Regions from separate parts of the Mesorhizobium sp. WSM4844 genome, predicted to be linked through region 1. Evidence: riboswitches for the same ligand, from Rfam matches in the RefSeq annotation. Region 1 holds a riboswitch; the other holds the start of a gene.
The links. A riboswitch is a leader RNA that binds a small molecule or an ion and turns the genes downstream of it on or off. The one in region 1 is predicted to bind thiamine pyrophosphate.
Positions count from the first base shown of each region.

Region 2: another riboswitch for thiamine pyrophosphate. It lies ahead of thiC (phosphomethylpyrimidine synthase ThiC); the one in region 1 lies ahead of thiB (thiamine ABC transporter substrate binding subunit).

Region 1 covers NZ_JBVVQB010000002.1:1,394-6,128, forward strand. The annotation lists gene AC0L2A_RS02150 (ABC-F family ATP-binding cassette domain-containing protein) at 1-1,814, opposite strand, end outside; gene AC0L2A_RS02155 (thiamine diphosphokinase) at 1,816-2,460, opposite strand; TPP riboswitch at 2,563-2,676, shown strand; gene thiB (thiamine ABC transporter substrate binding subunit) at 2,720-3,733, shown strand; gene thiB (thiamine ABC transporter substrate binding subunit) at 3,957-4,735, opposite strand, start outside.
Region 2 covers NZ_JBVVQB010000007.1:71,962-77,872, forward strand. The annotation lists gene thiO (glycine oxidase ThiO) at 1-396, opposite strand, end outside; gene thiC (phosphomethylpyrimidine synthase ThiC) at 393-2,222, opposite strand; TPP riboswitch at 2,324-2,440, opposite strand; gene AC0L2A_RS08730 (ABC transporter ATP-binding protein) at 2,542-4,182, opposite strand; gene AC0L2A_RS08735 (ABC transporter permease) at 4,179-5,102, opposite strand; gene AC0L2A_RS08740 (ABC transporter permease) at 5,106-5,911, opposite strand, start outside.

The DNA.
Region 1 (4,735 bases):
TCCATCTCCTCGCGCAGCATTTCAAGTTCCAGCCATTCCTCCTCGAGCGCTGCCAGCGTGGCGCGCTCCTTGTCGAGCGCGGCGATGGTCTTCTGGAATGAGGCCGGGTCGCGCTCGTAATAGGCCGGGTCGGCGATATTGTCCTCCAGCCGTGATATCGAGGCGGTCACCGCGTCGATCTTCTTGGGCAGCGATTCCAGCGCGAATTTCTGCTTGAACGACAGTTTTTTCGCCGGGCCCTTCGGCGCAGTTGCCTCTGTCCTGGCTGCCGCCGCCACTTCACTCGTCTCGGCCTTCGGCCGTGCCTTGCGGTCGTCCAGCCTGGTGCCGCCGCGCTGCGCCAGCATGTCGGAATAGCCGCCGGCATACTCGATCCAGCGGCCGCCGCCTTCCGGCGCGATCAGGCTGGTCACCGTGCGGTCGAGGAAATCGCGGTCGTGGCTGACCAGGATGACGGTGCCGGGAAAACCGGCGACCAGTTCCTGCAGCAGTTCCAGCGTCTCCATGTCGAGATCGTTGGTCGGCTCGTCGAGCACCAAAAGATTTGCCGGCCGCGCCAGCACGCGGGCGAGCAGCAGCCGCGCCCGCTCGCCGCCCGAAAGCTCGCGCACCGGCGTGCGCGCCTGTTCCGGCTTGAACAGGAAGTCCTTCATGTAGGAGACGACGTGGCGCTGCTCGCCGTTGATGACAAGGTTCTCGCCGCGGCCGTCGGTGAGATATTGCGCCAGCGTCTCTTGCGGGTCGACCGCCTCGCGTTTCTGGTCGAGCGTGGCGATCTCCAGATTGGTGCCGAGTCGCACCGTGCCTGAGTCCGGCTTCAATTCGCCGGTCAGCATCTTCAGCAGCGTCGTCTTTCCGGCGCCGTTCGGGCCGACCAGGCCGACGCGGTCACCGCGCTGGATGCGGGTCGAGAAACCCCTGACCACGGTGAGGTCGCCAAAGCTCTTCTCGATGTTCCTGGCCTCGATCACCAGCTTGCCGGATTCGGCGGCGTCGCTGGCCACCATGGTCGCCGCACCCTCGGCGCCGCGATGGCCGCGAAAGCGCTGGCGCATGGTCTGTAGTTCGCCGAGCCGGCGCATGTTGCGCTTGCGCCTTGCCGTCACGCCATAGCGCAGCCAGTGCTCCTCGCGCACGATCTGGCGGCCAAGCTTGTGCTGCTCGCGCTCTTCTTCTTCCAGCACGGTGTCGCGCCATTCCTCGAAATGACCAAAACCCTTGTCCAGCCTGCGGGTCTGGCCACGATCGAGCCAGACGGTGGCGCGCGACACGCGCTCGAGGAAGCGGCGGTCGTGCGAGATGACGATCAGCGCCGAAGAGGTGCGGGCAAGCTCCTCCTCCAGCCATTCGATGACCGACAGGTCGAGATGGTTGGTCGGCTCATCGAGGAGGAGAATGTCGGGCTCCGGCGCCATGACGCGGGCCAGGGCAGCACGGCGGGCTTCGCCGCCGGAAAGATCGTTCGGCCGTTCCTCGCCGGACAGGCCGAGATGCTCCATCAGATAGGTGGCGCGGTAGGGATCGTCGGCGGGTCCGAGCCCCGCCTCGACATAGGCGCGGACGCTGGCGAAACCATCCATGTCGGGCATTTGCGGCAGGTAGCGCACTGTTGCCGAAGGCTGGCGGAACACCTCGCCATCCTGCGGCTCGATCAATCCCGCAGCGATCTTCAGCAACGTCGACTTGCCCGAGCCGTTGCGGCCGACCAGAGCGATCTTGTCGCCCGCCGACGCCGTCAGTTCCGTCCCGTCGAGCAGCGGCGTGCCACCGAAGGTCAGTTTTATCCCGTCGAGATTGAGAAGCGGCGGCGCCATGTCAGCTTTCAGGTAGGGGGAATGGATGGGCGAGCAACAGCGCGCGGCCGCTGCCCAGCGCGACTTCGAGCCGGCCCTTGACCTCGTTGGAAATGGTCAGCGACGAGCCGAACGCCACCTCGACATGATTCAGCGGCCATTTGGCGCCGGTCACGGTCAGACCGGCAAGGTCGGAGAAGCCGAGAATCGAAAACAGCGTGCCGTCGGCGTAGTCGAAGCCGGCCTTTCCGGGAAGCAAGGGCACGCCTTCTTGTGCGCCACTGGTCAAAAGCACCTCTGTCCCTGCCTCGGCCAGCCGGACGCCGAGCGCCAGGTGCAGGAAGGCGTGGTCGGTGCGCTTGCCGCCGAACGCGCCGGCGAGCACGAGGCTGGTCGCGCCGCGTTCGAGCGCGGCGGCGATAGCCAGTTCGCCGTCGGTCTTGTCCTTTTCTGCCGGAAACACCTGGCGCGGCACGGCGGCGAGCTCGTCCGGCAAATTCGCCGGCACCGAATCGAAGTCGCCGACCCAGAGTTCCGGCGTCAGGCGCAGAGTCCGGGCATGGCTGATGCCGGCGTCGGCGGCGATGACACGAGTGCCTTCGACCTGGCGGTCGAGCAGCGGCGTGCGGATAAGGTCGCCGCCAAGCAGGATGGTGAATTTGCTCATATGCGTGGCCCTTACCAGCCCTGCTTGCGAAACGGAAGGCCGCGGTCTGGATGCCCGGCAAACTTCCGCTTGCGCCGCAGATGGGCCGGGCCTATGTGTCGAAGCGCTCTAACGGGGTGCTGGACGCGATCTTCGCGGACCGGCTGAGAGGCAACCTGCCAACCCGCTGAACCTGATCCGGTTTGTACCGGCGGAGGGATTAGACGTTTCGGACAACCCGACGCCTCAATTCCCTTCAACGCCAACGAAGGAGGCGCCGATGCGCACGTTTTTATACACACTTGTTTCGGCAGTGCTGCTCGCGGCGACCGTTCTCGCCGGCACCGGGCCGGCATCCGCGCAGGAAAAACTCACCGTCTATACCTATGAGAGCTTCACCGCCGAATGGGGTCCAGGCCCGGCGGTCAAGAAGGCGTTCGAGGCCGAATGCGGCTGTATTCTCGAATTCGTCGCGGTCGCCGACGGCGTCGCCCTGCTCAACCGCGTCAGGCTGGAAGGGGCCGCGACCAAGGCCGACATCGTGCTCGGCCTCGACACCAATCTGACAGCGGAAGCCAAGGCCACCGGCCTGTTTTCGCCGCATGGTGCCGTCATCGACGTCAAGGTGCCGGGCGGCTGGAGCGACGATATTTTCGTGCCGTTCGACTATGGTTATTTCGCCGTCGTCTACGACACCGAAAAGCTGAAGACGCCGCCGAAGAGCCTGAAGGAATTGGTCGAGGGCAATGCCGATGAAAAGATCGTCATTCAGGATCCGCGCACCTCGACGCCCGGTCTCGGCCTGCTGTTGTGGGTGAAGTCGGTTTATGGCGACAAGGCGCCCGAAGCCTGGGCCAAGCTTAAGGCAAAGGTGCTCACCGTGACGCCGGGCTGGAGCGAGGCCTACGGCCTGTTCACCAAGGGCGAGGCGCCGATGGTGCTGTCCTATACCACGTCGCCGGCCTATCACATGGTCGCCGAAAACACCCAACGCTATCAGGCAGCGTCCTTCGACGAGGGCGCGTATCTGCAGATCGAGGTTGCCGGCATCACCAAATCAGGTGCGAAGAACCCGTTGGCGAAACAGTTCCTGACTTTCATGACCGGGCCGAAATTCCAGGATGTCATTCCCGAGACCAACTGGATGTTCCCTGCCGGCAAGACCGAGAAGCCGCTCAATCCGGCTTTCGACAAGCTCGTCAAGCCGACCAAGACGTTGCTGTTAAGCCCCGAAGAGGTCGCCGCCAACCGCAAGGCCTGGGTCGACGAGTGGCTGTCGGTGATGAGCAAGTAGGACTTAGATTTCTGCATGGTGTTCGCTCCACGCCACCCCCCTCTGGCCTGCCGGCCATCTCCCCCACAAGGGGGGAGATTGGAAGCTTCACCCTCGCCTCAATCCTTCGACTGTTGCGATTGGCGAAAGCGGAAGTGACATCCGATCTCCCCCCTGGAGGGGGAGATGGCCGGCAGGCCAGAGGGGGGTGGCGTGGAGCGAACACCATGCAGAAATCTAAGTCCTACTTGCTCATCACCGACAGCCACTCGTCGACCCAGGCCTTGCGGTTGGCGGCGACCTCTTCGGGGCTTAACAGCAACGTCTTGGTCGGCTTGACGAGCTTGTCGAAAGCCGGATTGAGCGGCTTCTCGGTCTTGCCGGCAGGGAACATCCAGTTGGTCTCGGGAATGACATCCTGGAATTTCGGCCCGGTCATGAAAGTCAGGAACTGTTTCGCCAACGGGTTCTTCGCACCTGATTTGGTGATGCCGGCAACCTCGATCTGCAGATACGCGCCCTCGTCGAAGGACGCTGCCTGATAGCGTTGGGTGTTTTCGGCGACCATGTGATAGGCCGGCGACGTGGTATAGGACAGCACCATCGGCGCCTCGCCCTTGGTGAACAGGCCGTAGGCCTCGCTCCAGCCCGGCGTCACGGTGAGCACCTTTGCCTTAAGCTTGGCCCAGGCTTCGGGCGCCTTGTCGCCATAAACCGACTTCACCCACAACAGCAGGCCGAGACCGGGCGTCGAGGTGCGCGGATCCTGAATGACGATCTTTTCATCGGCATTGCCCTCGACCAATTCCTTCAGGCTCTTCGGCGGCGTCTTCAGCTTTTCGGTGTCGTAGACGACGGCGAAATAACCATAGTCGAACGGCACGAAAATATCGTCGCTCCAGCCGCCCGGCACCTTGACGTCGATGACGGCACCATGCGGCGAAAACAGGCCGGTGGCCTTGGCTTCCGCTGTCAGATTGGTGTCGAGGCCGAGCACGATGTCGGCCTTGGTCGCGGCCCCTT
Region 2 (5,911 bases), on a different contig from region 1:
CGGGAAGAACAGCCCGCGACGGAAGCGGCCGGCGAGATCGGGTTCCAGGAGCGCGATTTCGTCTTCGTCGACCCGCCGATGTCCCGACGTGCGGCTTGCAAACCGGTCGAGTTCGCCCGCATCCCGCGGCATTGCCAAAACGAGCGTTCCGGCCCGCGTGACATGACCCGGCAGGACCGCATCCCACCAGTCGGCGGCGTCGCGTCCGAGATCCAGCACCGGCTGCTCGGCGCTTTCGCGCTCGCACCAGGGCGCCAGCATGCCGCCGGCCATCCATGATGCGTTGCCGCCAAGGCCATGCCGGGTCTCGGCAATGGTTACCGCAGCACCGCGGGCGGCGAGTTCGAAGGCGGTGGTGAGGCCGGCGACGCCGGCCCCTTTGACCAGCAGCCTCATGACGGCTCCGGCATCTTCGGCATGGGCGGTTCGCCGTCCACTGGCATGTAAAGATTGCCGCCCTCGCGGTACTTCGCGGCCATCGCCGCCATGCCCTCTTTCTGTGCCTCGGCCCGAATGTCGTGGGAGATGCGCATCGAGCAGAATTTCGGCCCGCACATCGAGCAGAAATGCGCCAGCTTGTGCGCCTCCTTCGGCAAGGTCTCGTCGTGGAAGGAGCGCGCAGTTTCGGGGTCGAGCGACAGGTTGAACTGGTCTTCCCAACGAAACTCGAAGCGTGCGCGGGAAAGGGCGTCATCCCTGACCTTCGCCGTCGGATGTCCCTTGGCGAGGTCGGCGGCGTGCGCGGCTATCTTGTAGGTGATGACGCCCGTCTTGACGTCGTTGCGGTCCGGGAGACCGAGATGTTCCTTGGGCGTGACATAGCAGAGCATCGCCGTGCCGTACCAGCCGATCATCGCCGCGCCGATGCCTGAGGTGATGTGGTCGTAGCCGGGTGCGATGTCGGTGGTCAGCGGCCCAAGCGTGTAGAAGGGCGCCTCGCCGCAGACTTCGAGCTGCCTGTCCATGTTCTCCTTGATCTTGTGCATCGGAACATGGCCCGGCCCCTCGATCATGACCTGGCAATCCTTGGCCCAGGCGACCTTTGTCAACTCGCCGAGCGTTTCCAGTTCGGCGAACTGCGCCGCGTCGTTGGCGTCGGCGATCGAGCCGGGACGAAGGCCGTCGCCGAGCGAGAACGACACGTCGTAAGCGCGGCAGATGTCGCAGATTTCCTCGAAATGCTCGTAGAGGAAGCTTTCGCGGTGATGATGCAGGCACCACTTGGCCATGATGGAGCCGCCGCGCGACACGATGCCGGTGACCCGGTCGACCGTCAGCGGGATGTAGTGCAGCCGCACACCGGCATGGATGGTGAAATAGTCGACGCCCTGTTCGGCCTGTTCGATCAGCGTATCGCGGTAGATTTCCCAGGTCAGGTCCTCGGCGATCCCTCCGACCTTCTCAAGCGCCTGGTAGAGCGGCACGGTTCCGATCGGCACAGGCGAATTGCGGACGATCCATTCGCGGATGTTGTGGATGTTGCGACCGGTCGACAGGTCCATGACGGTGTCGGCTCCCCAGCGGATCGCCCAGACCATTTTTTCGACTTCTTCGGCCATCGACGAGGTGACGGCTGAATTGCCGATATTGGCATTGATCTTGACCAGGAAATTGCGGCCGATGATCATCGGCTCGCTCTCCGGGTGGTTGATGTTGGAGGGAATGATAGCCCGTCCGCGCGCTATCTCGTCGCGCACGAATTCCGGCGTGACGAAGTCCGGGATCGCCGCGCCGAAAGAGTTGCCGTCGCGCTGTATCCCGCCGCGTAAGCTCTCGCGGCCGAGATTCTCGCGAATGGCGACGAACTCCATTTCGGGGGTGATGATCCCGGCGCGCGCATAGGCAAGCTGCGTCACCGCTTTGCCCGTTTTTGCCTTTAGCGGCCGGTGGCGCACGGGAAATTCCGGGGTCAGGCGCTCACCTGACGCAAAGCCGTTGTCCTCCGGCCTGACACTGCGGCCATCGTGGAATTCGACGTCGCCGCGTGCCGTAACCCACTCATGGCGAAACCTGGCGAGGCCCTTTTCGATGCTGGTTTCGACAGTCGGGTCCGTATAGGGGCCGGACGGATCGTAAACGGTGACAGGCGGTTCGCCTGCCGTCGGATGGACGGCGATTTCCCGCATCGGCACTTTGATGTGCGGATAGAGGACGCCGGACTTGTGGATTTTCCGTGAGGCAGGCAGCGGTCCCGTTGAGACGGCTGGAGAAATGGCATTCATTTTGAGGCTCCTTTGCTCATGCATTGGAGACCCAGTTCTGTGCCGGAAGGATGAAAAGACGCTTTGGTCTGCCTGCTTACAGGTTTTCGGGCATGGACTCCCGCAAAGCGCTTGCACCGTCCCTACGCCAGTATGAACTGGATCAGGTTCAACGGGTCACTGCGCCGCGAAAGCCAGCAGTATCTCAGCCCCTTGCCGGGACCCCCCTGGTGAATGGGTCAAATTGAGCGGGCGATCGCCATTTTGTCAAGCGCATTCGGCCCATCAGTCGGCAACGCTAGCTGGGCGCGCGCGGACAATCGAGGCCGATATCCAGGAACTATTGAGCCTGCGTAAGCCATTTGGGCTGCGGCACAGCCTGCAGCAGGCTTTGCGTATAGTCGTGGCGAGGCGCCCCGAACAGCGCCGCGGTTTGGCCTTCCTCGACAATCCGTCCGTCTTTCATGACCATGATCCGGTCGGCAAAATGGCGCACGATCGGCAGATCGTGGGTGATGAAAATATAGGAGAGGCCGAGCCTCGTCCTGAGGTCGGCCAAAAGGTCGATCACCTGCGCCTGGATAGAGACGTCGAGCGCCGAAACCGCCTCGTCGCAGACGATCAGTTCCGGCTCGCTGGCAAGTGCGCGCGCAATGGCGATGCGCTGTCGCTGGCCGCCGGAAAACTGGTGCGGGTAGCGCTCGGCGTGCTCCGGCAACAGCCCCACCAATTCCAGCAGCTCTGCCACGCGAGCCTTCCACCTGTCCTTCGGCAGGATATCGCGGTGGATCACCCAGGGTTCGGAAATGATCGAATAAACGCGCATGCGCGGATTCATCGATCCGTACGGATCCTGGAAGACCATCTGGACCTTGCGCCGAAACGCCATGAGGCGCTTCCCATTCATGTCGAAGATGTTCTCACCGGCAAAGACCGCCTTGCCGGCGCTTGGCGCGTTCAGCCCCAACAGCATGCGCGCGACGCTCGATTTGCCGGACCCGGACTCGCCGACGATGCCGAGCGTTTCTCCTCTCCTGACCTCGAAGCTTATGTCGTCCACCGCCTTGAACGTCCGCTTGCTGCTGAAAGCTCCGGAAGCAAGCTCATAGTGCTTGGTGAGATGTTCCACCTTGAGCAGCGTCTCGCCGGCGATCGCCGTCGAACGCCTGTTCGGCGCCTCCGCTGCGTTGCCGTGGGGCAGGGCGGCGATGAGGCGGCGCGTATAGGGGTGCTGCGGATTGCTGAACACCTCCCTGGCGATGCCTGTCTCGACGACCTTGCCGCCGTTCATGACGATGATCCGGTCCGCCATCGACGCGGCGACTTCGAGGTCGTGGGTGATCATGATCAACGCCATGCCGGTTTCGCGCTGGAGATCGCGCAGCAGATCGAGGATCTGCGCTTGCACGCTGACGTCCAGGGCGGTCGTCGGCTCATCGGCGATCAGGATGTCCGGTTTCAACGCGATCGCCATGGCAATCATCACGCGCTGGCGCTGTCCGCCCGAGAACTGATGCGGATAGAAGTCGACGCGGTTTTGCGGCTCCGGAATGCCGACCCGCCGAAGCAGTTCTATCGTCTTGGCGCGTGCGCCCTTGCCGCTCTCTGCGCCGTGGCTCTCATAGACCTCCTCGATCTGGCGCCCCACCGTGTAGACCGGGTTCAGATAGGCGAGCGGATCCTGAAAGATCATCGCAATCCTGCGGCCGTTGATGCTTCGGCGCGCCTCGGCGCCGAGGCCTGACAGTTCGACGCCGTCGAAGAGGCAGGAGCCGGCCACGATGTCGCCTGGCGGACAGTCGACGAGATCCATCACCGTGCTGGTGCTGACGCTCTTACCCGAACCGCTTTCGCCGAGGATCACCAGTGTCTCGCCACGGCTGACGTGGAAAGAGACATCGTCGACGGCGCGTACCGGCTGATCGTCCGAAAGAAAATCGACGGTCAGACCCTCGACCTTGAGAATGGTCGCGTTGCTCATCGGGCAGCTTTTCGCAATGTCTGAAGGCGCCAGCGTTGCTGCGGATCGGCAACGGTGCGCGCCCAGTTCGAGAGGATGTTGAGCGACAGCGTCGTCAGCATGATTGCAAGGCCCGGCCAGAATGCGATCCACCAGGCGGTGGCGAGATAACCGCGGCCGTTTGCCACCATCGCACCCCACGTGAAGTCCGGTGGCTGAATGCCGAGGCCAAGGAAACTCAGCGCCGATTCCGACAAAATGACGGTCGCGAAATCAATGGCTGAAATCGTCACCAATGTCGGCAGGACCAGGGGGGCGATGTGCCGGATGATGATCCGGGCCGGCTTCGCGCCCATGGCTCGCGCGGCGCTGACGAACATGCGCTCGCGCAGCTCCAGCACTTCCGCGCGCGCCGTTCTGAGGTAGATCGGCATGCGCGTGACGGCGAGAACGATCACCAGGTTGGTGATGCTCGGACCCAGCGTGTAGAGCACGATGAGCGCCAGCAGCAGCGAGGGAAAGCTCATGACGACATCGGCCAGACGCAGGATGAGATGGCTGTACCAGCGCTCCGAATAGCCCGCTATCAGGCCCAGTGTTCCACCGACCAGCATCGACGCGAACACCGCCGCCGCGGCAATGCCGAACGTGTTCTGTGCGCCGACAATCAGCCTGGCCAGGATCGGCCGGCCGAGGGTGTCGGCGCCCAGGACATAGATCCAACCGCTGGCCAGCGAGAACGGGGCGAGGTTGCGCTGGCGCAGCCCCAGCCGCGAAGCGGCGTCGCCCACCAGCCACGGACCAAGGACCGCCGCGATGACGACGATCGCCAGGAAAATAGCAGCGGCGAGCGCAAGCCTGTCGCGCTTCAAATAGGCGAAAAGCACGCGACCGCTGCCTGGAACGGCCGCCGGCTTGATGTCGGGGGTGATGATCGTCATGGCTCAGTACCGGATGCGCGGATCGAGAACCGCGTAGAGCAGGTCGATCGCGATGTTGAGGATGAAGATGGCGGTTGCCGTCACCAGAATGGTCGACTGGACGACGGCAAAATCGCGCTGGATGATCGAATCGATCATCAGCTTGCCGATGCCGGGCCAGCCGAATATCGACTCCACGACGACGGCGCCGTTGACAAGGCTGGTCGCCAGGTCGCCGGCGACCGTGACGACCGGCAGCAGGGAGTTGCGAAGCGCATGCCCGAAGATGATCTTCTGCCGCGGCAGGCCCTTGGCCCTTGCGGTCTTGACGTATGGAGAGGCAAGCGCCGACAGCATGGTTCCGCGCACGACCTGCACCAGGAGACCGAAAGGGCGAAGCATCAGCACGAAGGTCGGCATGATCCAGTGCGCCCAGCTGCCGGTGCCCGATGTCGGCAAAACTCCGAGCCCCACGGCGAAGACAAGGATGCCGACGATGGCGACCCAGAAATCCGGCGCGCTTGCGCCGGCCAGCGAGACGAGGCTGGCGATACGGTCGAAGATGCTGCCCGGCCGCGCGGCCGCCAGCGAGCCGACAAGGATTGCCAAGGCGGTCGACAGCGTGATCGCGACGACGGCCAGCTTCAGTGTTTCCGGGAACGCCTCAAGTGCGACCTGCATCGCCGAGCGGTTCTGGCGCAGCGATTCACCGAAATCCAGCTGCAGCAGATCGCGCAGATATCCCAGAAACTGCCAATGGATCGGCTGATCGAGGCCGTTCAACCGCGCGAACGCGGCCCGAGCTTCCGCAGTCGAGTCCAGAGGCAGGT